Regions from separate parts of the Streptomyces sp. NPDC058985 genome, predicted to be linked through region 2. Evidence: riboswitches for the same ligand, from Rfam matches in the RefSeq annotation. Region 2 holds a riboswitch; each other region holds the start of a gene.
What was found. A riboswitch is a leader RNA that binds a small molecule or an ion and turns the genes downstream of it on or off. The one in region 2 is predicted to bind cobalamin.

Region 1 (9,400 bases), on a different contig from region 2:
GCCGGCTGCGGACCGCCGTGCAGAACTTCGCCGGGCTCGACATGGCTCCCGACGAACTCCTCGGCCACCTCGACGAACTGGTGACCGGCCTCGACCGGGACCGCACCGAGACGAGCAGCGGTTCGGACATCGTCGGTGCCACCTGTCTCTACGCCGTGTACGACCCGGTCTCCGGTGACTGCGCCATGGCCCGCGCCGGGCACCCGCCGCCGGCCGTCGTCCGCCCGGACGGCAGCGTGGACTTCCCCGAGCTGCCGCCCGGCCCTCCGCTGGGCCTCGGTGGCCTGCCCTTCACCCCGGCCGAGTTCCGGCTTCCCGAGGGCAGTCGGCTCGTCCTGTTCACCAACGGACTGGTGACGGACCGGGGCCGGGACATCGAGGCGGGCCTCGACCTGCTCCGCAGGCGGCTCACCGGCGCGGACCGGACGCCGGACGAGACCTGTGCCGTGCTGCTGGACGCGCTGCTCCCCGACCGGCCCGACGACGACATCGTCCTCCTGGTGGCCCGGACCCGGGCCTTCCCGGCCGACCGGGTCGCCGAATGGAACGTGCCGCGTGACCCCTCGGCCGTCGCCGGCGTCCGGGCCGACGCGACGCGCCGGCTCACGGAGTGGGGCCTGGAGGAGACGGCGTTCACCACCGAGCTGATCCTCAGCGAGCTGGTCACCAACGCCATCCGGCACGCGGCCGAACCGGTGCGTGTCCGGCTGCTGCTCGACCGCAGCCTGATCTGCGAGGTCTCCGACGGCAGCAGCACGGCACCCCACCTGCGCATGGCCGCCACCACCGACGAGGGAGGCCGCGGCCTGTTCCTCGTCGCCCAGTGCGCCCGGCGCTGGGGCACCCGGTACCACGCGCAGGGCAAGGTCATCTGGACGGAACAGCCCCTGAACGCGCTGGACCCCGACGGGCCGTGAGCGCCCCGGCTACCCCGCCAGACAGCAGTCGCCGCACTTCGAGCCGTTCGGCGCACGGTAGTAGAGGCAGCAACTGCGGCGCCGGAACGTGAGGTCCGGTCCGGTGATCTCTCCGGTGCCCGCGAGTCGTCCGGTGTTCAGCAGTTCGGCGGTGAGGGCGGTGAGCGGCTCGCGCAGTGCGGGGTGCGCGGCCAGCAGGGCGCGGGCCGCCTCGACGAGCGCCGAGGCGGCGTTGCCGTCCAGCAGCCGTGGGGCGACCTTGACCCGGAGCCCCTGGGCCAGCGCTTCCAGGTGGGCCGTCACCTGCTCGTACAGCGCGAGGGCGGCAGACGGACGTGCCCCGCCGCCGCGCAGACCGGCGGGGCAGGGCAGGCGCAGGGCCGGGCCGTCGTCGGCCCGCTCCAGCCGGCTCAGGTCGAGGACGATGCCGTGCAGGAGTACGCAGGCCAGGGCGGGCGACCAGAGTCGTGCCGCGTGACCCAGGTGGGCGATGGACACGCCGATCCGCGCTTCGGGCGCGCGGTGGCGGTGCGCGACGGCCTCGGCGAGGTCGGTGAAACCCCGCGCGTAGGAGTGGCCGACCGGATGCCAGCCCGTGTCTCCACCCCCGACGCGCAGGACGAAGAAGCCCCCGAGGGCGGCCGCGTCGTGCAGGGCCGCGGTGACGTCGGCGGGCGGCGCCTGATCGTTTGTGCACACCGGTTGCTCCTCGTGAGCGCTGAGTCAGGAGGCCGGGCCCCGTCGCGGGGGCGTGATGGCGTACAGGTCGAGGATGTCGGGCCGCGGTGCGACGCCGGGGCCGCCGGCGCTGACCCAGTCGGCGATGTCCTCGGTGGCGTCGGGGTCGTTGACCAGTCCCAGCCAGACGGGACGGGCGCCGGCGGCGCGGCCCGCCGCGGAGGGCTGGACGACGATCACGTTGGCCTGTTCGCACACGTCGAGGCAGTCCGACACCCGCACGGGCACCCGGGCCCGCAGCCGCGCCGTCTGCGCCGCGTGGTCGACGCCGATGATCTTCGGGGTGCCGCAGCAGCAGTCCCTGCAGACGACGACGCGTGCGGGCGTCGGGTCCGCGGGTGCGCCGGGCGTCGTTTCGGCCGGGCCGGTGTGGGCGGGCATACGGCATCGTCCCTCTCCCCGGGGAGATCCGCCCCGGTGGTCCGTCGAGGAGGCGACCGCGTGAGTCTCCTGGCTCTCGGGTCGTCGCTCGCCCCACCCCTTCCCACCCGGTCGGGCAGTGGTCGTGTGGGGGCTCGCTCGCCGATCACAGTGGCGGGACCGCGCCGGATTCGCACCGGCTTCCTCGGGCCGCCGTCGCCCAATTGCTCCGGGCATCCTCGCATCCCGTCCCGGCAGCTGTCAGCGGGGCCTCGCTCCGTGTACGGGCACCGCGTGCCCGCTGACCACCCGCGCTTTGCGCCCGGCCCAAAGGAACGTAATATCGCCAGGTCATAGCCGCGACGGGAGACAGGAAGCCGGTGCGAATCCGGCACGGTCCCGCCACTGTGACCGGGCGTCACGCCCTCGGCCTGCCCCGCGCCCACCGGGCGGGCAGCCGGGGGCGATCGGCCCCGGGAGTCAGGACACTGGCCTGTCGCGGGCCCGATCCGAGGAGCGCGGACTCCCCAGGAGGCTTACGTGTCAGCCCTGTTCTCCCCTGCCCGACGCCGCCGGAGCCTGCGCGGCACGGCCGCGGCGCTCGCCCTGTCGGCGGCCCTGGTGACCGCCGGGTGCGGCTCGTCCGGCGGCGCCGACGACGCCGGCCAGGACGGTTCGGCATCGGCGTCGTCCCCCGCGGGCTTCCCCGTCACCATCGACAACTGCGGCGTGAAGACGACGTACGACGAGCCGCCGTCCCGGGTGGTCACCATCCATCAGCACCCCGCGGAGCTGATGCTCGCCCTCGGTCTGAAGGACCGCATGGTCGGCACCGCCTTCCCCGACTCGGCCGTCCTGCCGGAGCTGAAGGAGGACTACGAGGCGATACCGGAACTCGCCGAGCGGGAACCGTCGTTCGAGAAGATCCTCGACACCGAGCCCGACCTCGTCTACGGCGGCTACGGCAGCGCCTTCGACGAGAACGAGGGCCGCTCCCGCAAGGCGTTCGCCGACGCCGGCATCGACACCTACCTCAACCGCGAGTACTGCGGCGAGAAGCAGGTGACGATGAAGGACACCTACGCCGAGATCCGTACGGTGGCGAGCATCTTCGGTGTCCCCGACCGGGCCGACAAGCTGATCGCCGACCTGCAGAGCCGTGTCACCAAGGCGTCCGCCGCCGTGAAGGGCGAACCGGAGGTGCCGGTCTTCGTCTACGACAGCGGCGACAAGAGCGCCTTCACCGCGGGCGGCAAGGGCCTGGGCACCGACCTGATCCGGCTGGCCGGCGGCGAGAACGTCTTCGGCGACCTCGACGAGGTGTTCGGCGACGTCTCCTGGGAACAGGTCGTCGAGCGCAGGCCCGAGGTCATCGCGATCTACGACTACGCCGGAGCCGGCAGCGTCGAGCAGAAGAAGAAGTTCCTGCTCTCCCAGCCGGCCCTCGCCGACGTCCCCGCCGTCAAGAACAAGCGGTTCGTCGTCCTGCCGCTGACCGCGACCCTGGTCGGCATCCGGTCGGCGTACGCGGTCGGTGACCTCGCCCGCGGACTGCACCCCGAGAGCTTCCGGTGACCGGCACCGCCACCAAGGCGGTAGCCGAACCGGACCCGTCGGCCGCCCGGTCGCGCCGGGCGGGGCGTGCGACGATGGCGGGGACGTCACTCGCGCTGGCGGCCCTGCTGGTGGCCTCCGCGACGGCGGGCCTGGCCATCGGCTCGGTCCAGGTGCCGCCCGGCCAGGTCTGGGGCATCGTGACGCACGCCCTGGGCGCCGACTTCACCCAACCGGACTGGTCCCGCGCGCGGGAGACCATCGTCCTCGACGTACGGGCGCCGCGCGTCCTGCTGGGAGCGGTGACCGGTGCGGGTCTCGCGGTGGTGGGCACCGCCCTTCAGGCGCTGGTCCGCAACCCGCTCGCCGAGCCGTACCTGCTCGGCGTCTCCTCCGGCGCCTCCCTCGGCGCGGTCTCGGTCATCGTCTTCGGCGTCGGCTTCCTCGGTCCCCTGTCGCTGTCCGCCGCCGCGTTCGCCGGTGCCCTCGGCGCCCTGGCGATCGTGTACGCCACCGCCCGCACCGGCGGGCGCATCACCTCGACGCGCCTGGTCCTGTCGGGGGTGGCGATCGCGGCGGTGCTCACGGCTGTCCTCGACCTGCTGCTGCTCACCACCGACCGCGGCAACGAGGCCCGGGCGGTGCTCGCCTGGACCCTGGGCGGTCTCGGCGGCGTCAACTGGGAGACCCTGTGGCTGCCGGGACTGGCCGTGCTGCTGGGCATCGGCGTGCTCCTGGTGCAGGCCCGCAACCTCAACCTGCTGCTGGCCGGCGAGGAGGCGGCGACCACGATGGGCCTGGACGTCGCCCGCTTCCGGGCCCGCATGTTCGTGCTGCTGTCCCTGGTCACCGGCGTACTCGTCGCGGCGTCCGGCCCGATCGGCTTCGTCGGCCTGATCCTCCCGCACGTGGTACGGCTGTTCGTCGGCGGCGACCACCGCAGGGTGCTGCCCACGGCCGCGCTCGCCGGAGCGGTCTTCCTGATCTGGGCCGACATCGCCGCACGCACCGTCGCCGCGCCCATGGAGATTCCGGTCGGCGTGCTCACCGCGCTGTGCGGCGGGCCGTTCTTCCTGTGGCTGATGCGCCGGGACGCCCGGCGCGGCACCGACCGAGGAGGAGCATGAGCGCCGCGACCGACCTGTCCGTCGAGGGCGTCACCCTCACCGCCGGAGCACACCACCTGGTGCGCGACGTCTCGCTGACCGCTTCGGCCGGCGAGGTGATCGGCCTGGTCGGTCCCAACGGCAGCGGCAAGTCCAGCCTGCTGAGGGCCGTCTACCGCGTCCTGCGCCCGGACACCGGCACGGTCCGCGTCGACGGCGCCGACACCTGGTCGATGCCCGCGCGGCGACTCGCGCGCACGGTGGCGGCCGTGGTGCAGGACTCGGCCGCGGACTTCGACCTCGCCGTCCGCGAGGTCGTGGCCATGGGCCGCACGCCGCACAAGCGGATGCTGGCCGGCGACACGGCGGAGGACGCCGCCATCATCGACGACGCCCTCGCCGCGGTGGACGCCGGCCGGCTGGCCGACCGCCCCTTCGACCGGCTCTCCGGCGGCGAACGCCAGCGGGTCCTCATCGCCCGCGCTCTCGCCCAGCGGCCCGCCCTGCTGGTCCTCGACGAGCCGACCAACCACCTCGACATCCGCCATCAGCTGGACGTCCTCGGCGTGCTGCGGCGGCTGCCGGCGACCGTGCTGGTCGCCCTGCACGACCTCAACCTGGCCGCGTACTACTGCGACCGCCTCCACGTCCTGCGCGAGGGGGAGGTCGTGGCCTCGGGCCCGCCGGCCGAGGTGCTCACGCCGTCGCTGCTGGCCGACGTGTACGGGGTCGTGGGAGAGGTGAGCGTGCATCCGCGTACGGGCGCCCCCCAGGTGACGTTCGTGCCCGGCGAGCGTCCGGGCGACCTCCTGGCACCGCGGCCGCGCTGACGCGGCCGGCCTCGTCGCGAGCGGGCCGCGTCAGTTGTTCACGTCGCGCTCGAAGTCGTCGGCGCAGGCGTCCCGTTCGCTCTGTGAATCGGCGTGCTGGACGCAGTCGTCGAAGTCCTTGAACTCGTCCGAGTTGAGGATGGACGCGCCGATCGCGATGATCACCACGGAGGCGATCAGACCGAGCGCGCCGAGTACGGCGCCGACGATGGACATCCCACGGCGCGGCGCCCGTCCGCCGCGTGCCCGGCGCGCGCCGATGATGCCGAAGATCAGGGCCAGCAGGCCGAGCAGGGCACCGCCGATGACGGTCCAGAAGAGCAGGACGGCCAGGATGCCGAGGACGAGGGCGGCGACCGCCATGCCGTTGGAGCGTCTCATGCCGGCGTCGTGGTGCGTCTGGTGGGCGTCGCCGGAGGATGCGGGGTGTTCGGGAAACGACACGTCGTCACTCTCATCTCTGTTTCCGACCGGTTGAGTTGCCGTACGTGCCGGATGCCCCGATGTCGACGTCGGATGCCTCGGGCGGCCGGATCCGGCGCCGGCGCCCCGGATGCACGGAGCGGCGGCCGGGCTCCGGCCGCCTTGGTCGATCGGCATCCAAGGGGGCGGCGGCTACGAACCATGAGTGAGGGTTGTGCGCCCTTCACGTCTCCCGTCGTCCCGCAAGGAGGTGAACGCGTCAGGCGGACGGCTCCCGACCGCGTGCGCTCCCCGCTGGGATGCCCCAGTGTCGAGCAGAGCACGGAGGAGCGGGAATGGACGACGGAGCCGAAACGGGCGCGGGAAGGTCATCCGGTGAGAACCGGGTGGACGAGTTGCTCACCCGTGCCGCCACCGGCGACGAACAGGCGTTCGCCGGGGTCTATGACGCCCTGGCGCCGTCGGTGATGGGACTGGTCTTCCGGGTGCTGAGAGACGAGGCGCAGGCGGAGGAGGTGACCCAGGACGTGATGGTGGAGGTGTGGCGTACCGCCGGCCGGTTCCGCCCGGAACGGGGGGCCGCCCGGAACTGGGTGCTGACCCTCGCGCACCGGCGGGCCGTGGACCGGGTGCGGTCCGTGGTCGCGGGCCGGGCCCGCGAGCTGCGCACCGGCTCCGCGGAACTCGACCGGCCCTTCGACGCCGTCGCCGAGGAGGTCGAGGAGCGGGAGGAGCACCGCACGGTCTTCCGCTGTCTGGCGGAGCTGTCCCGGAAGCTGCGGCTGCCCCTGGTGCTGGCCTACTACGAGGGGCTGACCTACGCGGAGGTGGCCGATTCCCTCGCCGCCCCCGCGGGCACCATCAAGTCACGGATGCGTGAGGGGCTGCGGCGCCTGCGCGAGTGTGTGGAGACGGGATCATGACCGTGGGCAGCGGCGACCCGCATCTCGACGTCGGTGCCTACACGCTGCACGCCCTGCCTCCCGACGAGGAGGCCGCCTTCGAGCACCACCTGGCGAGCTGTGCGGCCTGCCGGGAGGAGGCCGACGCCCTGGCGGCGACGGCGGCACTGCTGGCCGCGGGGCAGCTCCGCGCGCCCTCCCCGGAGGTGCGGCGGCGGGTGCTCGCGCAGATCGGGACCGTACCTCAGGAGCGCGACGTCGCCCCCGACCGTGACCTGGAACAGGCCGCGGCTCTGGCGGCGCGCCGCCGACGCAGGGGGCAACGTGCGCTGGCGTTCGCCCTCGCGGCGTCCGTCGCGGCGGCCGCGGCCCTCGGCGGGATCGCCTGGTGGCAGCATTCGGAAGCGGACACGGCCCGGGAGCAGATCCGCGAGGCCGAGGCCGGCGCCGAGGCGCTCGCCGGTGTGCTGGCCGCTTCCGACGCCACGATCAGCACCACGACACTGTCGGACGGCGCGACAGCGAGCGTGGTGACCTCGCGCAGCGAGGGCGAGGCCGCGTTCATCGCGGCCGGTCTCCCGCCGCTCAGCGGCGACCAGGTCTACGAACTCTGGTACGGACGGGGGGACGAGCACTGGCCCGCCGGTCTGCTGCCCGGCACGGGCGGGGACGTGGCGCACGTGATGGAGGGGCCGCTCAGCAAGGCGACCGCGGTCGGTATCACGGTGGAACCCGCCGGCGGCTCACCGCAGCCCACCACCAAGCCTCTCGGCGTCATCGCCCTCCCCGCGTGACCCGCGTGACCTGCGTGACGCGCGAGGACGTCTGTTCCGGGTCGAGGGCGTCGCCGCCGTAGAGGGCCTGTACCCAGTTGCTCTGGTAGACGGTGTCGAGATAGCGCTCACCGAGGTCCGGTGCGATGGCCACGGGGGTCATGCCGGGCGTCCCGTGCCGGGCGAGCCAGCTCGCCGCGCCGCTGACCACGGTGCCGGTGGAACCGCCGAAGAGGAAACCGCGCCGCGCCAGACTCCGGCAGGTGCGTATGGTGTCGACCTCGTCGACGCGCACCGCCTCGTCCACGTACGCCTCGTCGAGGAGCGGCGGCCGGGTGCTCATGCCCAGGCCCGGGATCATCCGGCGGCCCGGCGGGTCCCCGAAGATGGCGGAGCCGACGCTGTCCACGGCGACGATCCGCACCGGCCGGTGCCAGGAGCGGAACCAGCGGGCGCATCCCATGAGGGTGCCGGTGGTCCCGACGCCGATGAAGAGCACGTCCAGACGCGGGAACCGGCGGGCGATGGCGGGGGCGGTCCGGAAGTAGTGGGCCCGCCAGTTGTCGGCGTTGGTGTACTGACTCAGCCAGACATAGTGTGCGTCCGAGGCGCACAGGGCGCGCACATGGGCCAGCCGGGCGCCCAGCAGGCCCCCGGTGGCGTGCTCGTCGGAGACGACGTGCACCTGGCTGCCCAGGGCTTCCATCATCAGCCGGGTGGTCAGGTTGCATCGGGAGTCCGTCACGCAGACGAACCGGTATCCCTTGCTCGCCGCGATCATGCTCAGCGCCACGCCGAGATTGCCGGAGGAGGACTCCACCAGGACGGAGTCCGGGGAGAGTGTTCCGCTGCGTTCGGCGGACTCCACCATCTCGCTGGCCGCCTTCAGCTTGATGGAGCCGGCGAAATTGAAGCCTTCGCACTTGAGGAAGAGCCGGTGCCCGAGCATCGGGGCGAGGTCGACGTAGAGGTCTTCCTCGTTGAAGGACTGGGGGGTGGTGATGACTGGCACGATGCTCTCCTCGGATGTGTCCGGTGGTCGGCGGGACGGCCTCAGCCGTGCCGCCTCAGTTCGTGGAAGAAGTCGTCGATGATCCGCAGCCGCCCGGCCCGCGCCACCTCGTCGTAGACGAACTTGCCTACGGCCAGGTCGAGCACGCCGAGGCCGAACGGCGAGAAGACCACCGGCCGGTCGGCCGGCACGGTGACCCGGCCGGCCAGCACGTCGTCGAGCGTGCCGTGCAGGAAGGCGCGGCTGCCGGTGAGACGTTCGGTCAGGTGGGGCGAGGTCGAGGCCCGGAGGCAGTGGTCGATGTCGTCGACGACGTTGGTGGCGGACAGGAGCACCTGGGGGGCCAGGTCGCGCAGGGACACGTGGAGCACCACCGGGTTGTGGCGGAACCAGGACGGCTCGTCGATGTGCGGCCGGTCGGCGACGGTGGCGAAGACGATCAGGTCGCTGTTGCGGACCAGTTCCTCGGCGCCGCGGTGGACCGTGACCCGGCCGGCGGCGCCGGACTGCTCCAGGTAGGTCCGGAAGCCGGCGGCGCTCTCGGCCGACACGTCGTGCACGCCGACGGCGTCGAACGACCAGCCGGTGGCCGCGAGGTACGTGTGGATGTACCGGGCGATCAGGCCCGCTCCGACATAGCCCACCCGGGCGGGGCGGACTCGCCCCCGGCTCAGCCGGTCGGCGGCGGACGCGGCGGACGCGGCGGTCCGGGAGGCGCTGATGATGGAGCTCTCCAGGCAGGCCAAGGGGTAACCGGTGTCGTGGTCGTTGAGCACGAGGACGGC
Region 2 (9,400 bases):
TCTCGGGCCAGCCGCGGGTCTTCAGTCCGCAGTCGGGGTTGACCCAGAGCCGCTCGGCCGGGATGGCCTTCAGGCCCGTACGCAGGAGGTCGGCGGCCTCGTCGGCGCTCGGGACACGCGGGGAGTGGATGTCGTAGACGCCCGGTCCGGCCTCGCGGGGGTAGCCGTGGGCGGCCAGTTCCCGGGCGACCTGCATGTGGCTGCGGGCCGCCTCCAGACTGATGACGTCGGCGTCGAGGTCGTCGATGGCCTGGACGATGTCGCCGAACTCCGCGTAGCACATGTGGGTGTGGATCTGGGTGTCCGGACGCACCCCGCTCGTGCTGAGCCGGAACGCCTCGGTCGCCCACGCCAGGTAGGCGGCGTGGTCGGCGGCCCGCAGGGGCAGGGTCTCCCGCAGCGCGGGCTCGTCCACCTGGATGACCGAGGTGCCGGCGGCCTGCAGGTCGTTCACCTCGTCGCGCAGGGCGAGGGCGACCTGGCGGGCGGTGTCGCCGAGGGGCTGGTCGTCGCGGACGAAGGACCAGGCGAGCATGGTGACCGGCCCGGTGAGCATGCCCTTGACCGGGCGGTCGCTCAGGGACTGGGCGTAGTTCGTCCAGCGCACCGTCATCGGCTGGGGGCGGGAGATGTCACCGGCCAGGACCGGCGGCCGGACGTAACGGGTGCCGTACGACTGGACCCAGCCGTGCTGGGTGGCGAGGTAGCCGGTCAGCTGCTCGGCGAAGTACTGGACCATGTCGTTGCGCTCGGGCTCGCCGTGCACCAGGACGTCGATTCCGGTCTTCTCCTGGAAGGAGATGACCTCCTGGATCTCCGACTTGATGCGCTCCTCGTAACCGGCCTCGTCGAGGCGCCCGGCGCGCAGGTCGGCGCGCGCGGTGCGCACTTCGGTGGTCTGCGGGAACGAGCCGATGGTGGTGGTCGGCAGCAGGGGCAGCCCGAGGTGGGCGCGCTGGGCCGCGGCCCGTTCGGCGTACGGCTGGGAACGGCGGGTGTCGGCGTCCGTCACGGCCTCGGCACGGGAGCGGACGGCGGGGTCGCGGGTGATGGGTGAGGTGGCCCGGGAGGCGAGGTCGGCGCGGTTGGCCGCGAGTTCGCCGGTGATGGTGTCGGTGCCCTGGGCGAGGCCCTTGGCGAGCGTGGCGATCTCGGAGGTCTTCTGCCGGGCGAACGCGAGCCAGCGCAGGATCTGCGGGTCGATGTCCCGCTCGAGGGCCGCGTCCAGCGGGACGTGCAGCAGGGAGCAGGAGGCGGAGACGTCGACACGGTCGGCGAGCCCGAGCAGGGTGCCGAGTGTGGTCAGGGACTTCTGCAGATCGTTGATCCAGATGTTGCGGCCGTCGACCACACCGGCGACCAGGCGCTTGCCGGGCAGTCCACCGACGGCGGCGAGCGCGTCGAGGTTGGCGGCGGCGGCCTCGGTGAAGTCCAGCGCCAGCCCGTCCACCGGTGCCTTGGCCAGCATCGGCAGGGCGTCGCCGAGCCGGTCGAAGTACGAGGCGACCAGCAGCTTCGGACGGTCGGGCAGGGCGCCGAGATCACGGTAGGCGCGCTCTGCGGCGTTCAGCTCGGCCGGGGTGCGGTCCTGTACGAGGGCGGGTTCGTCGAGCTGGACCCATGCGGCGCCGGCCGCACGCAGGTCGGCGAGGACCTCGGCGTACACGGGAAGCAGCCGGTCCAGGAGCGTGAGCGGCTCGAAGTCCGCGGGCACGCCGGGAGCGGGTTTGGCGAGCAGCAGGTACGTGACAGGACCGACCAGGACCGGACGGGCGGTGAAGCCCTCCGCGAGGGCCTCCTTCAGCTCGGCGACCTGCTTGGTGGAGTCGGCCGTGAAGACGGTGTCGGGGCCGAGTTCGGGGACGAGGTAGTGGTAGTTCGTGTCGAACCACTTCGTCATCTCCAGCGGCGCCACGTCCTGGGTGCCGCGGGCCATCGCGAAGTAGCCGTCCGTCGCGTCGGCGGCGACGGCGGCGCGGTGCCGTTCGGGGATCGCGCCGACCATGACCGTGGTGTCGAGGACGTGGTCGTAGTACGAGAAGTCGCCGGTGGGCACCTCGTGGATGCCGGCGTCGGCGAGCTGCTCCCGGTTGTTCCGCCGGAGTTCGGCGGCGGTGGCGTGGAGGGCGTCGGCGGTGACGCGGCCCTTCCAGTAGCCCTCGATGGCCTTCTTCAGTTCACGGTTCTGACCCTGGCGGGGGTAGCCGTACACGGTGGCCCGTGCTGCCGCGGCTGCGGACTTCGCTGTCACGGAGATCTCCTTCGCGAGATGAATCCCTGAGATCCCGGGAGACGGGACGAGAGCGCGAAGGTCGCGGCTGACCACCGGACGGTGACTACCCCGCGCGGCAAAGGCACGGTCCCTCCGTCTGGTGCACGCCGACCCGCCCTCGAGGTCACCGGGATGTCCGCGCACGGAATGGTCCGCACGCGGGCAGTTGGCAGGTCTTCGGACTCGCGGGCACGCCCTCCGTCCGGAGGACACCTACTGGCCGTCGCTTCCCGGGCCCGGTACGTCGGACCCAGTGCGTATGACGGCGGTCGTTCCTGCTCACCGCTGCGGGGCAGTCCCGGATTCCCACCGGGTTCCCTCTTACGACACCCCGCCTGGCGGACGGGGCGAACCAGCTGCACCGTTCACCCTACCGGGGCCGGCCCCGGAACAGGCCGGATGCGTCCGGCATGCGGACGGTGCGACGGGACACGCCGCCGGCGGACTACTGCTGGGCCCAGTCGTTCCGGTCCCGCTCCGGCGCGTCGGCGTGCCGCGGGCAGGCCGTGTCGTGCGCCGAGCCCAGCGAGGTCCACCACACCTCGCAGCAGTCGGCACTCACGGGGACGCGGGCGGCGGCTGGGCGGGTGCACTCCGGGCCGTGCACGGCGCCGTCGGAGTGCCGCCAGAAGGCGCAGCAGGGGGCGAGGCCGACCGGCTGCACATGAGGCGGCCGGGCCAGGAGTTCGGCCCGGCGCGCCAGGACGGTCCTGCGCCGGTGCTCGGCTCCCTCCCGGGCCGCGCACCAGGCCATGACCCCCGCGGCGTAGAGACCGGGCAGGGCGAGCCAGGGGTGGTGGCTGCCCCCGTACCAGGCGGCGACGAGCAGGAGAACGGCGGCGGCACGGCACCCGCGTGCGGTGCGCAGGCTCGGTGTCACAGGAGACTCCCGTGGGTCGGCGACGGAGAAGGCCTCAGGACACCCGTATGCCCCCGGTCCGCGGACCTACGTCCACCCGTCGCGCCGATCCGCGTCCGGGTAGGTCCTCAGCCGCGTGGAGGGGCGGAAACTCCGTTGCGGACACCGGCCGACGCCCCCGATCCTGCTCGCATGTCCACCGCCGACCTGCGGCCGGCCACCCTTGCCGACGCGCCCGCCATCACCCGTCTCCTCAACGAGATCGACCGGATCGAGATCGGCCGCCCCGAGACCGACCAGCACACCGTCGAGGCCGACCTGAAGCATCCCGAGACGGATCTGACCCGGGACTCGTGGCTCGCTTTCGACGGCGGCCTGCTGGTGGCGTACGGGCTGCTGTGGGACGAGTCCGGCGGCGAGCGCGTGGACATCGACCACTACGTGCTCCCCGGCCACCAGGACACCGGCCTGCGGCTACTGGCCGCCATGGAGGACCGCGCCCTCGCCAAGGCACGGACCAACGGGGCCGCTCGGGCCGTCGTCCACCTGCACCTCAACGCCCGGCCCACGACCGACACCGCGCTCCTCGCGGAGCGGGGCTGGCGGGTCGTCCGGTCCCACCACGTCCTGCGCCGGGCGGTGGACCCGGCGGCCGACCTGCCGCCGCGGGCCCCGGCCGGGGTGAGCGTGCGTGCCTGCGCGACGGAGGCGGACCGTGTCCGGGTGCACGAGCTGTACCAGGAGGCGTTCGCCGGCCACTTCGACTTCCAGCCGCGCCCCTACCGGCTCTGGCTCAGCGACATCGACGCCGAGGGGCTCGACTGGTCCCTGGTGTGGATCGCCGCCACCGACGACCTGGGGGACGCCGGTTTCCTGCTGGCCCGGGACGACCGCGAGGCCATGGGCTGGATCCGCGCCCTCGGCGTGCTGGGCGAGGCACGGGGGAGGGGCCTGGGCGGATTCCTCCTGCGGCACGCCTTCGCGCACTTCGCCGCGCGGGGCCGGGACACGGTGGGCCTCGGGGTCGACACGGCCAACGCCACGGGCGCACCGCGGCTCTACGGACGCAACGGCATGACCGTCCACTTCGCGGTCGACACCTGGGAGGCCGTCATCGGCTGACACCCGGTGCGGCACCCGGTGGCGTCCTCTGCATGATGGCGGGTCAGTTGATCGATTCGCAGCCGCTGCGATCGCCGTTGATGTTTCGGTACCGCGGGAACTTCAGGTACCGGGAGCTCTGAGTGCCGTACTGGCCGTCGGCAGAAATGTTCTCCCGTCCCTGGGCGGTCGCGAGGGCATCACGCGTGGCCGGCCCGAAGTCGCCGTCGGTCGCGAGGTTGAATCCGTAGCAGGAATTGAGGGTGAACTGGAGCCAGCTGACGCCGGATCCTGTGCTGCCGTAGTCCATCCAGCAGTTGGCGGTTCTGCCGGTGCCGGTTTGATATGCCGGCCGGGTGATGGAGTACCCGGGGGTGACCCCTGATGATGTGACCTGGTTGCTGTTGCACTGCCCGGCGTATGCTGCCGTCGCGGAGGGTGCGACCGCCATGGCCCCGCTGAGTAAGCCAGCTGTGAGGGCACCGATCGCCACCACGCGTGGGGCTCGTGAAGTCGGACGTGTGATCATGAAAGCGTCTCCCGGAGTCTTGGCGGTGAGGAACTCGTCCCTGACCTGCTGAGCCACTCTAGGATCCTCGCGGCCTCAAGGCTTTGCCGTGTGTGCACGGAACCTGGTCAGTCGTGCACCGGTTCGAGGTGACGCCGCCGGGCTCGGTAAGGCTTCGATGCCTGATGGCGGTGCCTTCAGGATGCACACCGTTGCAGTACTGGCTAGCTCTGCGGCCTCTCGTCGCGCCGCGCTCGCTCCCGCGCGTGGTGGCCGAGGGCCGCGCTGCGGCTCGTCGACAGGTGGTGCAGGACCAGTTCCTGGACGCGCTCCACGTCGCGTTCCGCGATGGCCTGATAGAGAGCCTCGTGTTCCAGGGCGACGGCCATCAGGTCGTCGTGCTGGCCCATGAGCCAGCGCAGGCGGCTGCGCAGGACCCGTTCGAGTTCGTTGAGCAACTCGTTGGCGGCCAGCGAGATCACCGTCTGGTGGAAGTCGGCGGCGGCCCGGCGGGCTCCCACCGCGTCGTCGGCGCGGGCCGCGTCGAGTTCGGCGTCCACCGTCGCACGGAGCCGTTCGAGACCCTCGCGGGTGTGCCGACCGGCGGCGAGCCGGAAGGCCAGGGTCTCCAGACCCGAGCGGACCTCGTCGAGGTCGGCGATGTCGCTCGTGGTGAACTCCCGCACCACCGCCCAGGACCGCGGCCGCGGTGTCACCAGCCCTTCCGACACCAGCGTCCTCAGGGCCTCCCTGACGGGCAGCCGGCTCACGCCCAGCGCCTCGGCCAGCTCCCGCTCCACCAGGCGGCTCCCCGGTCGCCGCACGCCGTCCACGATCTCGTCGCGCAGCTGTCGCGTGACCCGCTCGGACTCGGGCGTGAAGCCCTCTGACGCAGCCATCGCCGTCCTTCGTCCCTCTTCCCGTTCCGAGCCGCACGAACGCGCCGTGCGGAGCGGCGGCCGGGCGGCCCGTCAGAATACCCCGGAGCCGGCCGCCGGCCGGGGCGCGGGAGGAGTCGGCGACGGGTCAGCCCACCCGCGGGGGCCAGTTGACGATCCGCTTGGCGCGCGGAGGCGCGTAGGTGCGCACCTTGGACGTGGACAGGCCGAGGCGGACCAGGGACTCGGCGACCGTCACGGCGGCCGTGACGCCGTCGACCACGGGGACCCCGGTCCGTTCCACCACGCGTTCGGCGAGCCCGGCCATGCCTCCGCAGCCCAGGCAGATCACCTCGGCCCGGTCGTCCTCGACCGCGCGGGCGGCCTGTTCGGTGATGGCGTCCACGGCGGCCTGTTCGTCCCGCTCCAGCTCGAGCACCTGCAGCCCGCTGGCGCGCACCGAGGCGCACCTCGCGCTCAGTCCCGCCACCTCCAGCCGCTCCTCGATCAGCGGGACCGTACGGTCCAGGGTGGTGACGACGGAGTAGCGGCGGCCCAGGAACTGGGCGGTGCTCGCCGCGGCCTCGGTGATGTCGACGACGGGTACGTCGAGCAGTTCCTGGAGCCCCTCGCGGCCGTGCTCCCCGTAGCCCGCCTGGATCACCGCGTCGAACGGCTCCGGGTGGGCCCGGACGGTCTCCATGACGGCGACGGCGGCGAGGTAGCTCTCGTAGTTGCCCTCGACGGACTCCGCGCCGAAGGCCGGGGTCAGCGGCACGATCTCGGTGCCCTCGGACGCCGCGGCGGCGGCCTGCTTGCCGATCGCGTCGGTGATGGACTGCGTGGTGTTGACGTTGACCACGAGGATGCGCATGGGTGGGGCCTTCTGCTCGGATGGACGGTTCCCGGCTGGCGGGAGGACGTGCGCGGCGGCGACGGAGTGTCCGTGCGGGGGTGGTGTGCGGTGGTGAGGGGGCCTGATCCGTCCCTTAGGCGGAGCTGTTGTCCGGGGCGGGGCCGGTGGGGAGGGCCGGGTGCGTCGTCGTCTCGGCGGAATGTCGGGTGCCTGCGGCGAACGTGCCCTGTGCCCGGGGCGGCGTCCGCGCGGTCGGAGGGCCTGATCCGTCGCGCGGCGGAGCAGGCCCGTCCTGCGGCGAGTTGCCCCGCCCGCTGGGGAACTCGCCCCGCCCCGCCCCGCAGTGCCCCGTGCCCGCGGTGGACGTGGTCCGCGACGGTCGGGGGCCCGGTCCGCGGCGGGGGAGGCAGGCCCGGTCCGTGGCGGGGGAGCAGGCCCGGTCCGCCACGCCGGCGACCGGACCCGCCACACCTGCGGAGCTACTCCGCCGCCACGGCGATGGCCTCGCCGTCCACGTCGCGGATCGGTGAGGCGCGGTCCGCGATGACCGCGTACAGCGCGGCGGCGACGATCGCTCCGACGAACCAGGAGAACCCGGCCGCGGCGTGGAAGAAGGGGACCAGGGCGACCACGACGGCGACGGCGGCGCTGGGAACGAACGCGGCGACGGCGCGCGGGTTGTAGCCGCGGCGGTAGTGGTACTCGGCGCCCGCCTCCTCCGTGTAGAGGGCCGGCACGTTCACCCGGGACTTCCGCAGCAGCCAGTAGTCCGCCATGATCACGCCGAACAGCGGGCCGAGCAGCGCGCCGAGCCCGCCGAGGAAGTAGTTGACGACGACCGGGCTGTTGTAGAGGTTCCAGGGCGTGATCACCAGGCCCAGTACCGCGCTGACCAGACCGGCGCGGCGGAAGTCGAGCCGGTGCGGGAAGAGGTCGACCAGCGCGTAGATCGGCGCGACGAAGTTGGCGAGCAGGTTGACCGCCACCGTGAGGGCGATCAGGCAGAGCGAGGCGACGGCCAGCAGGAACATGTTGGGGATGGTCCGCACGATGTCCGTCGGACTGGTGATGACGTGCCCGTCGAGGCTGAACTGGGCGCCGCTGAGCACCGCCACGATCACGGCGAAGAAGAGCATGTTCACCGGGATGCCGATCACGTTCCCGCGGACGATCGAGCCCCGGCTGCGCGCGGAGCGGGTGAAGTCGCAGAAGTTCAGCACGAACGTCCCGTAGATCACCACCCACAGCGCGGCGGCCTGCAGCACCTGGAGCCACATCGCGCCGCCGGTGAGCGGATCGTCGACGGACAGGGAGATCGAGCCGTCCGCCCGGACGAACATCCACACCGCGAGGGCGCACATGGTGAGCAGCGTGGTGGGCGCGGCGAAGGCCATGTACCGGCGGATCATCTGCATGCCGTAGCTCACGATGAGCACCTGGAGGGCCCACAGGACCAGGAAGGTGATCCAGCCGAGCGTCGACTGCCCGAGCAGGGAGTTCGTGTCCAGGCGGGCCAGCCCGGGGAACATGGCCACCAGGAGCGCGCTCAGCACCGCGGCCGCGAGGTAGGTCTGGATACCAAACCAGGCGATCGCCACGACACCCCGGACGGCCGCCGGAATCTTCGCCCCCTTGATGCCGAACGCGATCCGGCTCATCACCGGGAACGGTACGCCCGTCTTGTGCCCCATGAAGCCGGACAGGGTGAGCAGGAGGAAGAGCAGGACCGAGGCGAGCGCGAAGGCGGCGAGGATGCCCCACACGTTGAGCCCGAGGGCGAACAGTCCGATGGCGAAGGCGTAATTGCCCAGGCTGTGCACGTCGTTGGCCCAGAGGGTGAAGACGTTGTACGCGCCCCAGCGGCGCCCTTCACGCTTGGTCGGGGCCAGGTCGTACGTGTAGAGGCCGGAGCTGGTGGCGGTGTCACTGGACTCCGCGGACGAGCGGCGGTCTTCCAGGGCAGTCATACGGGACTCCTGGGATCAGGATGCGGGGAGTTGGAGAGTTCCACAAAGCGGAAGCGGCTTTCCGATGAACAGAACGTAGTTTTCGCCAAACCGCACCGTCAAGAGGTCCACGGCAAATGGAATACCATTTCTCGCCCTGTTGACAGCCCTGCGGCGCCTCCCTAACCTGACGCCCCGCCATTACATCGATGTAAAGCTGCGGAAAGGGACCCCACCGTGCCCCCCAGCCCCTCACGCCATCCCCGCACGCACAGCACGCACGCCGGCCTGCTCGTCGCCGTCCTCCTCGGGCTGCTCGTCGGCCTGCTCCCCGGGCTCACCGCCCAGGCCGGCGCCGCGCCGCCCGCGCCCGAACCCCGAGCCGGTGCCTTCCGCAACCCGCTCAACAGCGGGCCCGACCCCTTCATGACCAACTGGAAGGGCAACTACTACCTGACCACCACCCAGGGCGGCAGCATCAAGATGTGGCGCTCGCCGTCCCTGGGCACCCTGGCCGCGGCCGACCCCGTCACCGTCTGGACGGACACCGACCCCTCGCGCAACCGCAACATCTGGGCCCCGGAGTTCTACCGCTTCGGAGACCGCTGGTACCTGTACTACACCGCCGACGACGGCGTCGACGACCACCACCGGCTGTACGTCCTGGAGTCGGAGCGCGACGACCCGACCGGCCCGTACCACTTCAAGGCCAAGCTCGCCCCGCCCAACCACGCGAACGACTTCGCCATCGACGCCGGCATCCTCCAGCTCGGCGGGCGCCTCTACCTCGCCTACAGCGGCATCAACCAGTACCAGCACAACGGGCTGAACATCGCGCCCATGTCCAACCCGTACACCGTCTCCGGCGACGCCGTCGCGATCAACGCGGCCGGCGGCTGCCCCGAGGTGCGGGAGGGGCCGGAGTTCCTCTACCGCAACGGGCGGGTGTGGATGACGTACTCGGCCTGTGACACGGGCAA
Region 3 (9,400 bases), on a different contig from region 2:
TGGGTATCACCCGAGACTGTCCGGTACCGATCTCTCCTGTGGAGTGACCATGAAAGTGAACGAGTACGTGCGTCTCGACGCGGTCGGCCTCGCGCGGCTGGCGGCCCGCGGCGAGGTGACCCCCGCCGAACTAGCAGCGGCCGCACGCGAGGCCACGCTCGAGGTCAACGGGCGGGTCAACGCCGTCGTGGAGACCTGGCCCACCGACGACGAGCCGGTTCCGGGCGGTACACCGCTGGCCGGGGTGCCCTTCCTCATCAAGGACATCGGAGTCACCATGGCCGGGAGGCGCTCGGAGCTGGGCAGCCGCCTCGCGGCCGGGAACGTCGCCCCCGCCGACTCCTTCCTGATGCGGCGCTTCCGCCGCGCCGGGCTCGTGACGTTCGGCCGTACCGCGACGCCGGAACTGGCCTACAGCATCACCACGGAGCCCGTGCTGTACGGTCCGACCCGCAATCCGTGGGACCCGGAGCGCAGCGCGGGCGGCTCCAGCGGGGGCGCGGGCGCGGCCGTCGCCGCCGGAGTCGTTCCGCTCGCCCACGCCACCGACGCCGCCGGCTCACTGCGGATTCCCGCCGCCTGCAACGGGCTCTTCGGCCTGAAGCCCACCCGCGGCCGCGTCTCCCTGGGCCCCGACGCCGACGAGACCTTCAACGGCCTCGCCGTGCAGGGCGGCCTGAGCCGGACCGTCCGTGACAGCGCGGCGCTGCTCGACCGCATCCTCGGACCGGAACCCGGCGATCCCTACGCCGCCCGGCAGCCTTCCCGCCCCTACCTGGAGGAGGTCACCCGCGCGCCGGGCGCGCTGCGGATCGGCGTCCTCACCCAGGCCTGGGGCGGCCGCCGCACCGCCCCGCCGGTGACCGACGCCCTCAACCGCACCGTGCGGCTGCTCGAATCCCTCGGCCACCAGGTGGGGGAGGCCACGGTCGGTCTCGGAGCGGACTGGGAGGAGTTCGTGTCGGCCACCGCCCGGCTGTTCACGGCCAACCTCGCCGCCACGGTCGACGCCGTGGCCACCGCCTTCGGACGCCCGGCCGACGCCTCCACCCTCGAGCCGGCCACCCTGACCAGCTATCACTACGGACAGCGCGTCAGCGGCCCCGGGTTCGTCGCCGCCCTGGCGATACGGAACGCGGTCGCGCGGAGCCTTGGGCAGTACTTCGCCGCCCACGACGTCCTCCTCACCCCCACCCTCCCGGAACTTCCGATGCCGCTGGGCACCTACACCGACGATGCGTCGGCGCTGGACGGAGCCGGCTGGATCGGCCGGCTCAACGACCGTTCGCCGTTCACCCTGGCGTTCAACGTGGCCGGCAACCCGGCCATGTCCGTGCCGCTGACCGCCGACCCCGTGACGGGGCTGCCGGTCGGCATGCAGTTCGCCGCCGATCACGGACGCGAGGACCTGCTCTTCCGCCTCGCGGGGCAACTCGAACGGGCCCAGCCCTGGACGGACCGCACCCCCGCGGTCCGGGCCGGGAGCCGTCCCGGCCCCGGCACCGCCCTGTGACCCGGACCGCCGCGCGGGCTACGGGCGGCCCGAGGCCCGCCGCACCCGGTTCCCGGCGTGGCGGAGGCAGGAGGCGGCCACGACCAACGGCCACAGCGACTGGACGCCGGTCACGACCCGCTCCGCGATGCCGACGTCGCCCTGCCGGTGCATCTCGATCAGGAACCACGCCCCACCGACCGCCATCAGGGCCGTCACCGTGATCGAGGGCATCAGCCGCAGCGCCCACGGGGCCGCCGGACCACCGTTGGCGGCGAGGACCGGCCACACCGCCAGCAGGGTGAATCCGACGACCGCCACCGCGCCGTGGTGCAGGGACCCCCCGCTGCTCGGCGCGGGAAGCGCCACCACGCCCAGAGCGGCGAGACCGCCGCCGGCCAGCGCCACCCGGCCTGCGGTGGCGGCGGCCCGCAGCCCCCAGGCGGTCAGCAGATGGCAGGCGCCCAGGGCGAGGAACGCCGCCGACATCACCCAGAATCCCGGGGCTCCGTAGGCTCCCAGCACGCTGATCGTCTGGGAGACGGGATCGTAGCCGGGCCCCTCGAACAGCGCCGCGCCCGTCCAGCCTCCGATCAGCAGGACGGGCGCGCACCCTGAGGTGAGCAGGACCCATCTGGGAACAACTCGCATCGAACCAGGTTAAAGCGGAACCTGGAGGCGTGGCCACGCGTCCCGCGGTGGCGGGCCAAGGCAGGGAGGACGTCGACGTGGAGACCTCGGACCTGATCGAATGGCGCGGCGGCGGTGCGGAGGTCCGGTCGGTACGGACGTAGCGACCCTCACGACGAGGAGAGAGCCATCACCACACACACGGGCAAGGTGATCTGCGACATCACGGTCACGGCCGACGGGTACTCGGCCGGGCACGGCCAGAGTGAGGAACGCCCGTTCGGCGACGACGGCGGGGACGGCACGGGCGCGAAGCTGCACGCCTGGATGTTCGACACGCCCGACGAGAACAGGGCCGAACTGGACCGGATGGCCGCCGCCAAGGCGTTCATCATGGGACGCAACATGTTCGGGCCCGTGCGGGGCGAGTGGGACCGGCCGTGGAACGGCTGGTGGGGCGACGATCCGCCGTTCCACGCGCCGGTGTTCGTCCTCACCCACCACGCGCGCGAGCCGCAGGCGATGGCCGGGGGCACGACGTACCACTTCGTCACCGACGGGATCGAGTCGGCGCTGGCACAGGCGCGGGCGGCGGCAGGCGGCGGCGACGTGCAGGTCCAGGGCGGGGCCACCACGGTCAACCAGTACCTCGCGGCCGGCCTGGTCGAGGAGCTGAGGCTGCACGTCGTGCCGCTCACGCTGGGCGCCGGCACCCGGCTCTTCGAGGGCGTCCCGCCGCTCGGGCTGGAACAGGTGGCATCACGCGCGGCTACCCAGGTCACGCACGTGACCTACCGCGTGCGCTCCTGACGCGGAGGGCCTCCGCGTCAGGAGCGGTGCGGTCACGGAGTGAGCAGGAGGCTGTCGCCGCGCTCCTTGGCGGCGGCGTAGCGCTTGGCCACGTCCTGCCAGTTGACGACGGCCCACATGGCGTCGATGAAGTCGACCTTCTGGTTCTTGTACTGGAGGTAGAAGGCGTGCTCCCAGGCGTCGAAGACCAGGATCGGCGTGGAGCCCTGGCCGACGTTGCCCTGGTGGTCGTAGACCTGCTCGACGATCAGGCGGCCGCTCAGCGGCTCGTATGCCAGCACGCCCCAGCCGGAGCCCTGCGTGGTCGCGGCGGCCTTGGTGAGCTGCGCCTTGAAACCGGCGAAGGAACCGAACGACTCGGTGATGGCGTCGGCGAGGTCGCCCACGCCGTCGGCGGCCAGCGGCTCGCCGCCGCCCGAACCGGTCATGTTGTGCCAGTAGATGGAGTGCAGGATGTGCCCGGAGAGGTGGAAGGCGAGGTTCTTCTCCAGGCCGTTGATCGACCCCCACTGCTCCTTGTCCCGCGCCTCGGCGAGCTGCTCCAGCGTGTCGTTGGCGCCCTTCACGTAGGCCGCGTGGTGCTTGTCGTGGTGCAGCTCGATGATCTGCGGATTGATGACCGGCTCGAGCTCCGAGTAGTCGTAGGGAAGCTCCGGGAGCGAGTACACCGCCATGTCCAACATCCTCCGACGTTATTGCCAATGATGTGCAGTTGCACGCTAACAGCGTCGGTGGTGATTGTTGATCAGCCGTTGGTCCTAGGTCCGGCGTCGTGCACCCGCCCCCGACGGGGCGTCAGTCCTCCCCCTCCAGATCGCCCTCGGTCTCCAGGTACACCTGCCGCAGGGCTTCCAGGACGGCCGGGTCGGGCTTCTCCCACATGCCGCGCGACTCCGCCTCCAGCAGGCGCTCGGCGATGCCGTGCAGGGCCCAGGGGTTGGCCTGCTGGAGGAACTCGCGGTTGGCGGGGTCCAGTACGTACGCCTCGGTGAGCTTGTCGTACATCCAGTCCGCGACGACGCCCGTGGTGGCGTCGTAGCCGAAGAGGTAGTCGACGGTGGCGGCGAGTTCGAAGGCGCCCTTGTAGCCGTGGCGGCGCATCGCCTCGATCCACTTGGGGTTGACCACGCGGGCGCGGAAGACGCGGGAGGTCTCCTCCACCAGGGTGCGGGTGCGGACCGTCTCCGGGCGGGTGGAGTCGCCGATGTACGCCTCGGGCGCGGTGCCGCGCAGGGCGCGGACGGTGGCGACCATGCCGCCGTGGTACTGGAAGTAGTCGTCGGAGTCGGCGATGTCGTGCTCGCGGGTGTCCGTGTTCTTGGCGGCCACCGCGATCCGCTTGTACGCCGTCTCCATCTCGTCGCGAGCCGGGCGGCCGTCGAGTTCGCGGCCGTAGGCGTAGCCGCCCCAGACGCTGTAGACCTCGGCGAGGTCGGCGTCGGTGCGCCAGTCGCGCGAGTCGATGAGCTGGAGCAGACCGGCCCCGTAGGTGCCGGGGCGGGAGCCGAAGATGCGGGTGGTGGCGCGGCGTTCGTCGCCGTGTTCGGCGAGGTCCGCCTGCACGTGGGCGCGGACGTGGTTGGCCTCGGCCGGTTCCTCCAGGGAGGCGGCAAGGCGTACCGCGTCGTCGAGGAGGCCCACGGTGTGCGGGAACGCGTCGCGGAAGAAGCCGGAGATGCGCAGGGTGACGTCGATGCGCGGGCGGCCCAGCTCCTCGTGGGGGATGGCTTCGAGGCCGGTGACGCGGCGGGAGGCGTCGTCCCAGACGGGGCGCACGCCGAGCAGCGCGAGGACCTCGGCGACGTCGTCGCCGGCGGTGCGCATGGCGCTGGTGCCCCACAGGGAGAGGCCGACGGAGGTGGGCCATTCGCCGTTGTCGGTGCGGTAGCGCTCCAGGAGGCTGTCGGCGAGGGCCTGGCCGGTCTCCCACGCGAGGCGGGAGGGTACGGCCTTGGGGTCGACGGAGTAGAAGTTGCGGCCGGTCGGCAGGACGTTGACCAGGCCGCGCAGGGGTGAGCCGGAGGGTCCCGCGGGGACGAAGCCGCCGTTCAGGGCGTGCACGGCGTGGTCGATCTCGGCGGTGGTGGCGGCCAGCCGGGGGACGACCTCGCGGGCGGCGAACTCCAGTACCGCGGCGACCTGTTCGCCGTGTTCGGACGGTACGGCGGCGGGGTCCCAGCCGGCGTCGTCCATGGCCTGGACCAGTGCGCGGGCCTGCTCCTCGGCGGCGTCGGCCGTGGTGCGGGTGGCGGCCGACTCGTCGAGGCCGAGGGCTTCGCGCAGGCCGGGCAGGGCGGTGGTGCCGCCCCAGATCTGGCGGGCGCGGAGGATGGCGAGGACGAGGTTGACGCGGTCGGCGCCGGCCGGCGGGTTGCCGAGGACGTGCAGGCCGTCGCGGATCTGGGCGTCCTTGACCTCGCAGAGCCAGCCGTCGACGTGCAGCAGGAAGTCGTCGAAGCCGTCGTCGTCCGGGCGGTCCTGCATGCCGAGGTCGTGGTCGAGCTTGGCGGCCTGGATCAGGGTCCAGATCTGGGCTCGGATCGCCGGGAGCTTCGCCGGGTCCATGGACGCGATCTGCGCGTACTCGTCGAGGAGTTGCTCCAGGCGCGCGATGTCACCGTAGGAGTCGGCGCGGGCCATCGGCGGCACGAGGTGGTCGACGAGGGTGGCGTGCACACGGCGCTTGGCCTGGGTGCCCTCGCCGGGGTCGTTGACGAGGAAGGGGTAGATCAGCGGCAGGTCGCCGAGGGCGGCGTCCGGGCCGCAGGCGGCGGACAGGCCGGCGTTCTTGCCGGGCAGCCACTCCAGGTTGCCGTGCTTGCCCAGGTGGATCATCGCGTCGGCGCCGAAGCCGCCGTCCTCGGCCCGCGCGGCGATCCAGCGGTAGGCGGCGAGGTAGTGGTGGGAGGGAGGCAGGTCGGGGTCGTGGTAGATGGCGATGGGGTTCTCGCCGAAGCCGCGCGGCGGCTGGATGAGGATCAGCAGGTTGCCGCGGCGCAGGGCGGCGAGGACGATGTCGCCCTCCGGGTTGCGGCTGCGGTCGACGAACATCTCGCCCGGGGCCGGGCCCCAGTGCTCCTCGACGGCCGTGCGCAGTTCCGCGGGCAGGGTCGCGTACCAGCGCTTGTAGTCGGCGGCCGGGATGCGGACCGGGTTGCGGGCGAGCTGTTCCTCGGTGAGCCAGTCCTGGTCGTGGCCGCCCGCCTCGATGAGCGCGCGGATCAGTTCGTCGCCGTCGCCCGAGGCCAGGCCCGGGACCTCGGCGTCGGTGTCGGCGCCGAAGTCGTAGCCCTCCTCGCGCAGTCGGCGCAGCAGGGCGACGGCGCTGGCGGGGGTGTCCAGGCCGACGGCGTTGCCGATGCGGGAGTGCTTGGTCGGGTAGGCGGACAGGACCAGGGCCAGGCGCTTGCCGGCGGCCGGGATGTGCCGCAGGCGGGCGTGGCGCACGGCGGTGCCGGCGACGCGGGCGGCGCGCTCGGGGTCGGCGACGTAGGCGGGGAGGCCGTCCTCGTCGATCTCCTTGAAGGAGAACGGCACGGTGATCAGGCGGCCGTCGAACTCGGGGACGGCTATCTGGCTGGCGGCGTCCAGCGGGGAGACGCCCTCGTCGTTGCTCTCCCAGTCGGCGCGGGAGCCGGTCAGGCACAGGGCCTGGAGGATGGGGACGTCGAGGGTGGTGAGCGCACCGGCGTCCCAGGACTCGTCGTCACCGCCGGCGGACGCCTCGGCGGGCTTGGTGCCGCCGGCCGCGAGGACGGTGGTGACGATCACGTCGGCCGCCCGCAGGTCCTCGATCAGTTCGGGCTCGGGGGCGCGCAGGGAGGCCACGTAGCGGGGCAGCGGCCGTCCGCCGGCGTTCTCGACGGCGTCGCACAGGGCGTGCACGAAGTCCGTGTTGCCGCTCATGTGGTGGGCGCGGTAGTAGAGCACGGCCACGGTGGGCCCGTCGGCGTCGGGGCGAGGCGTGCGCTCCAGCGGGCCCCAGGTGGGGGCGGGCGTCGGCGGGTCGAAGCCGTGGCCGGTGAGGAGCACGGTGTCGGACAGGAACCGGGCGAGCTGCTCCAGGTTGGCAGGGCCGCCGTGGGCGAGGTAGGCGTGCGCCTCCGCGGCGAGGCCGACGGGGACGGTGGAGGCCTCCATCAGCTGGGCGTCCGGGGCCTGTTCGCCGCTGAGCACCACGACGGGCCGGCCGTCGGCGAGGAGCAGGTCGAGACCCTCGCGCCAGGCACGCAGTCCGCCGAGCAGGCGTACGACGACCAGTCCGACGCCGTCCAGCAGGGCGGGCAGGTCGTCGAGCGGGAGGCGGGCGGGGTTGGCGAACCGGTAGGTGACCGGACCGGTGGCGGCGCGGGCGCTCAGCAGGTCGGTGTCGGACGTCGACAGGAGCAGGATGCTGGGGTGCGAGGCGCGCTCCCCGGACGAATGCGGCATGCGGCGTCTGCCCTTCCTCGGGGTCCGCGCCCCGGGCGGTGAGAGACGGCGGGAGTTCCTGACTCGTCCGGCCCCTCGGGGTGGCCGGACTCACAGTGGCGGGACCGCGCCGGATTCGCACCGGCTTCCTCCCCTGTCGCCGTCTGGCGGTGGGCGGACCGGATGATCCACCCAGGAGCATAGTAAGGGTCCCACCGTGAAGGGCGGGCGGTGCCACCGGTGTGATGGTCGGTATGCTCGCCGCCATGTCCTCGGCGCTCTCCTCCGCATCCTCCCAGGCCACAGCGGTCTCACGGGACCGTGGTGACGCCTGCCCGGGGACGCTGAGGCTGCACGCCGCGGACGACGGTGCCCTCGCCCGGGTACGGATACCCGGCGGGGTCCTGGGCGTCGTCCAGGCCGAGGCGCTGGCGGATGCGGCCCGGCGGCTGGGCGACGGGGACCTCCATCTGACGTCCCGGGGCAACGTGCAGCTGCGGGGTCTGCGCGACGGCTGCGGCGCGGAGCTCGCCGGGCTGCTGGACGCGGCCGGGCTGCTGCCCTCGCCGGCGCACGAACGGGTGCGCAACATCGTCGCCTCACCGCTGTCCGGCCTCGACGGGCGCGGTCTGCGGGACGTACGGCCCTGGCTGTCGGCCCTGGACGCCGCGCTGTGCGCGAGCGACGGGACGCGGGAGCTGTCGGGCCGGTTCCTGTTCGCGCTCGACGACGGGCGTGGGGACGTGACCGGGCTCGGCGCCGACGTCACCGTACGGGCGGCCGGCGACGACGACGCGCTGGTCGCGCTGGGCTCGACGGACGACGCCTGGCGGGTGGCCGCGGGCGAGGCGGCCCGGGCGGCGCTGCTGGCGGCCGAGGCCTTCCTCGGCGTCGGGCGCGAGTCCGGGGAGCGGGCGTGGCGGGTGGACGAACTCGCCGTACCCGCCCGTGTCCTGACGCGGGCGGTGGACCGCCGTCTGTCCGAGGCGGGAGTCGCCCACGTGAAGGAGCGGACGGACACGCCCCGTGCGGACGGGCCGCCTCCCGGGCTCGTCGGGGACGCCCTGTGCGTACACGTCCCGCTGGGCCGTCTCACCGGCCCGCAGTGGAGGGAGTTGACGCACGTCGCCGCCCTGACGCGGGACGCCGAACTGCGGTTGACGCCGTGGCGCGGCGTCGTCGTACCCGTCGGGGGGCTGGACACGACGGAGACCGCCGACGCCCTCGACCGTCTCTCCGCCGCCGGCCTCGTCACCGACGCCGCCTCCCCCTGGCCGCGCGTCGGTGCCTGCATCGGCCGCCCGGGGTGTGGGAAGTCCCACGCCGACGTGCGGGCAGACGCGGCCGGCAGTCTGTCCGCCGCCGGCCGGTCCCCGCTCCCCCTGTACTGGTCCGGCTGCGAACGCCGTTGCGGACACCCGCGGGGCGAGCGGATCGACCTGGTCGCCGTCCCCGAGGGCGGCTACCGCCTCAGCGTCGGCGCGCCCGGCGGACCGGCCCGCACCACGGTCCTGACGGACCCCTCCGATCTCGCCACCGCACTGGCGGCGATCACCCCATGAGCCGTACGACGACCGAGAGCAGCGGAAAGAGCACCGTGACGACGCACGCATACGAGAAGGACGGAGCGGCCATCTACCGCCAGTCCTTCGCCACGATCCGGGCGGAGGCGGACCTCACGGGCCTGCCCGCCGACGTCAGCCGGGTCGCCGTCCGGATGATCCACGCCTGCGGCATGGTCGACCTCGTGCGCGACATCGGCCACACGCCCACGGTGGTGGCCCGCGCCCGCGAGGCCCTGCTCGCCGGTGCGCCGATCCTCTGCGACGTGCAGATGGTGGCCAGCGGTGTGACCCGCAAGCGGCTGCCCGCGGACAACGAGGTGCTGTGCACCCTCTCCGACCCGGCCGTCCCGGGGCTGGCGGCGGAGCTGGGCACCACGCGCAGCGCCGCCGCGCTGGAGCTGTGGCGCGACCGCCTGGAGGGCTCCGTGGTCGCCGTAGGCAACGCGCCCACCGCCCTCTTCCGGCTCTTGGAGATGATCGAGGAGGGGGCGCC

Region 1: it holds a riboswitch for cobalamin, as region 2 does, so the genes downstream of both, ACFW01_RS06020 ((2Fe-2S) ferredoxin domain-containing protein) here and metE (5-methyltetrahydropteroyltriglutamate--homocysteine S-methyltransferase) in region 2, are expected to answer to the same signal.
Region 3: it holds a riboswitch for cobalamin, as region 2 does, so the genes downstream of both, cobN (cobaltochelatase subunit CobN) here and metE (5-methyltetrahydropteroyltriglutamate--homocysteine S-methyltransferase) in region 2, are expected to answer to the same signal.

Annotation. Positions count from the first base shown of each region.
Region 1 is NZ_JBHYJX010000005.1:78,511-87,910, reverse strand. It holds gene ACFW01_RS06030 (SpoIIE family protein phosphatase) at 1-917, shown strand, start outside; gene ACFW01_RS06025 ((2Fe-2S)-binding protein) at 927-1,616, opposite strand; gene ACFW01_RS06020 ((2Fe-2S) ferredoxin domain-containing protein) at 1,641-2,036, opposite strand; cobalamin riboswitch at 2,099-2,222, opposite strand; cobalamin riboswitch at 2,347-2,527, shown strand; gene ACFW01_RS06015 (ABC transporter substrate-binding protein) at 2,565-3,590, shown strand; gene ACFW01_RS06010 (FecCD family ABC transporter permease) at 3,587-4,696, shown strand; gene ACFW01_RS06005 (ABC transporter ATP-binding protein) at 4,693-5,505, shown strand; gene ACFW01_RS06000 (DUF4190 domain-containing protein) at 5,536-5,949, opposite strand; gene sigK (ECF RNA polymerase sigma factor SigK) at 6,264-6,851, shown strand; gene ACFW01_RS05990 (anti-sigma factor) at 6,848-7,624, shown strand; gene sbnA (2,3-diaminopropionate biosynthesis protein SbnA) at 7,605-8,615, opposite strand; gene sbnB (2,3-diaminopropionate biosynthesis protein SbnB) at 8,657-9,400, opposite strand, start outside.
Region 2 is NZ_JBHYJX010000049.1:51,566-60,965, reverse strand. It holds gene metE (5-methyltetrahydropteroyltriglutamate--homocysteine S-methyltransferase) at 1-2,251, opposite strand, end outside; cobalamin riboswitch at 2,423-2,644, opposite strand; gene ACFW01_RS31850 (hypothetical protein) at 2,718-3,152, opposite strand; gene ACFW01_RS31845 (GNAT family N-acetyltransferase) at 3,324-4,253, shown strand; gene ACFW01_RS31840 (peptidoglycan-binding domain-containing protein) at 4,297-4,818, opposite strand; gene ACFW01_RS31835 (GntR family transcriptional regulator) at 4,965-5,639, opposite strand; gene ACFW01_RS31830 (aspartate/glutamate racemase family protein) at 5,767-6,492, opposite strand; gene ACFW01_RS31825 (NCS1 family nucleobase:cation symporter-1) at 6,954-8,441, opposite strand; gene ACFW01_RS31820 (family 43 glycosylhydrolase) at 8,658-9,400, shown strand, end outside.
Region 3 is NZ_JBHYJX010000005.1:96,571-105,970, reverse strand. It holds gene ACFW01_RS06100 (amidase) at 50-1,513, shown strand; gene ACFW01_RS06095 (DUF998 domain-containing protein) at 1,532-2,143, opposite strand; gene ACFW01_RS06090 (dihydrofolate reductase family protein) at 2,312-2,932, shown strand; gene ACFW01_RS06085 (superoxide dismutase) at 2,965-3,606, opposite strand; gene cobN (cobaltochelatase subunit CobN) at 3,728-7,363, opposite strand; cobalamin riboswitch at 7,393-7,541, opposite strand; gene cobG (precorrin-3B synthase) at 7,597-8,904, shown strand; gene ACFW01_RS06070 (precorrin-8X methylmutase) at 8,901-9,400, shown strand, end outside.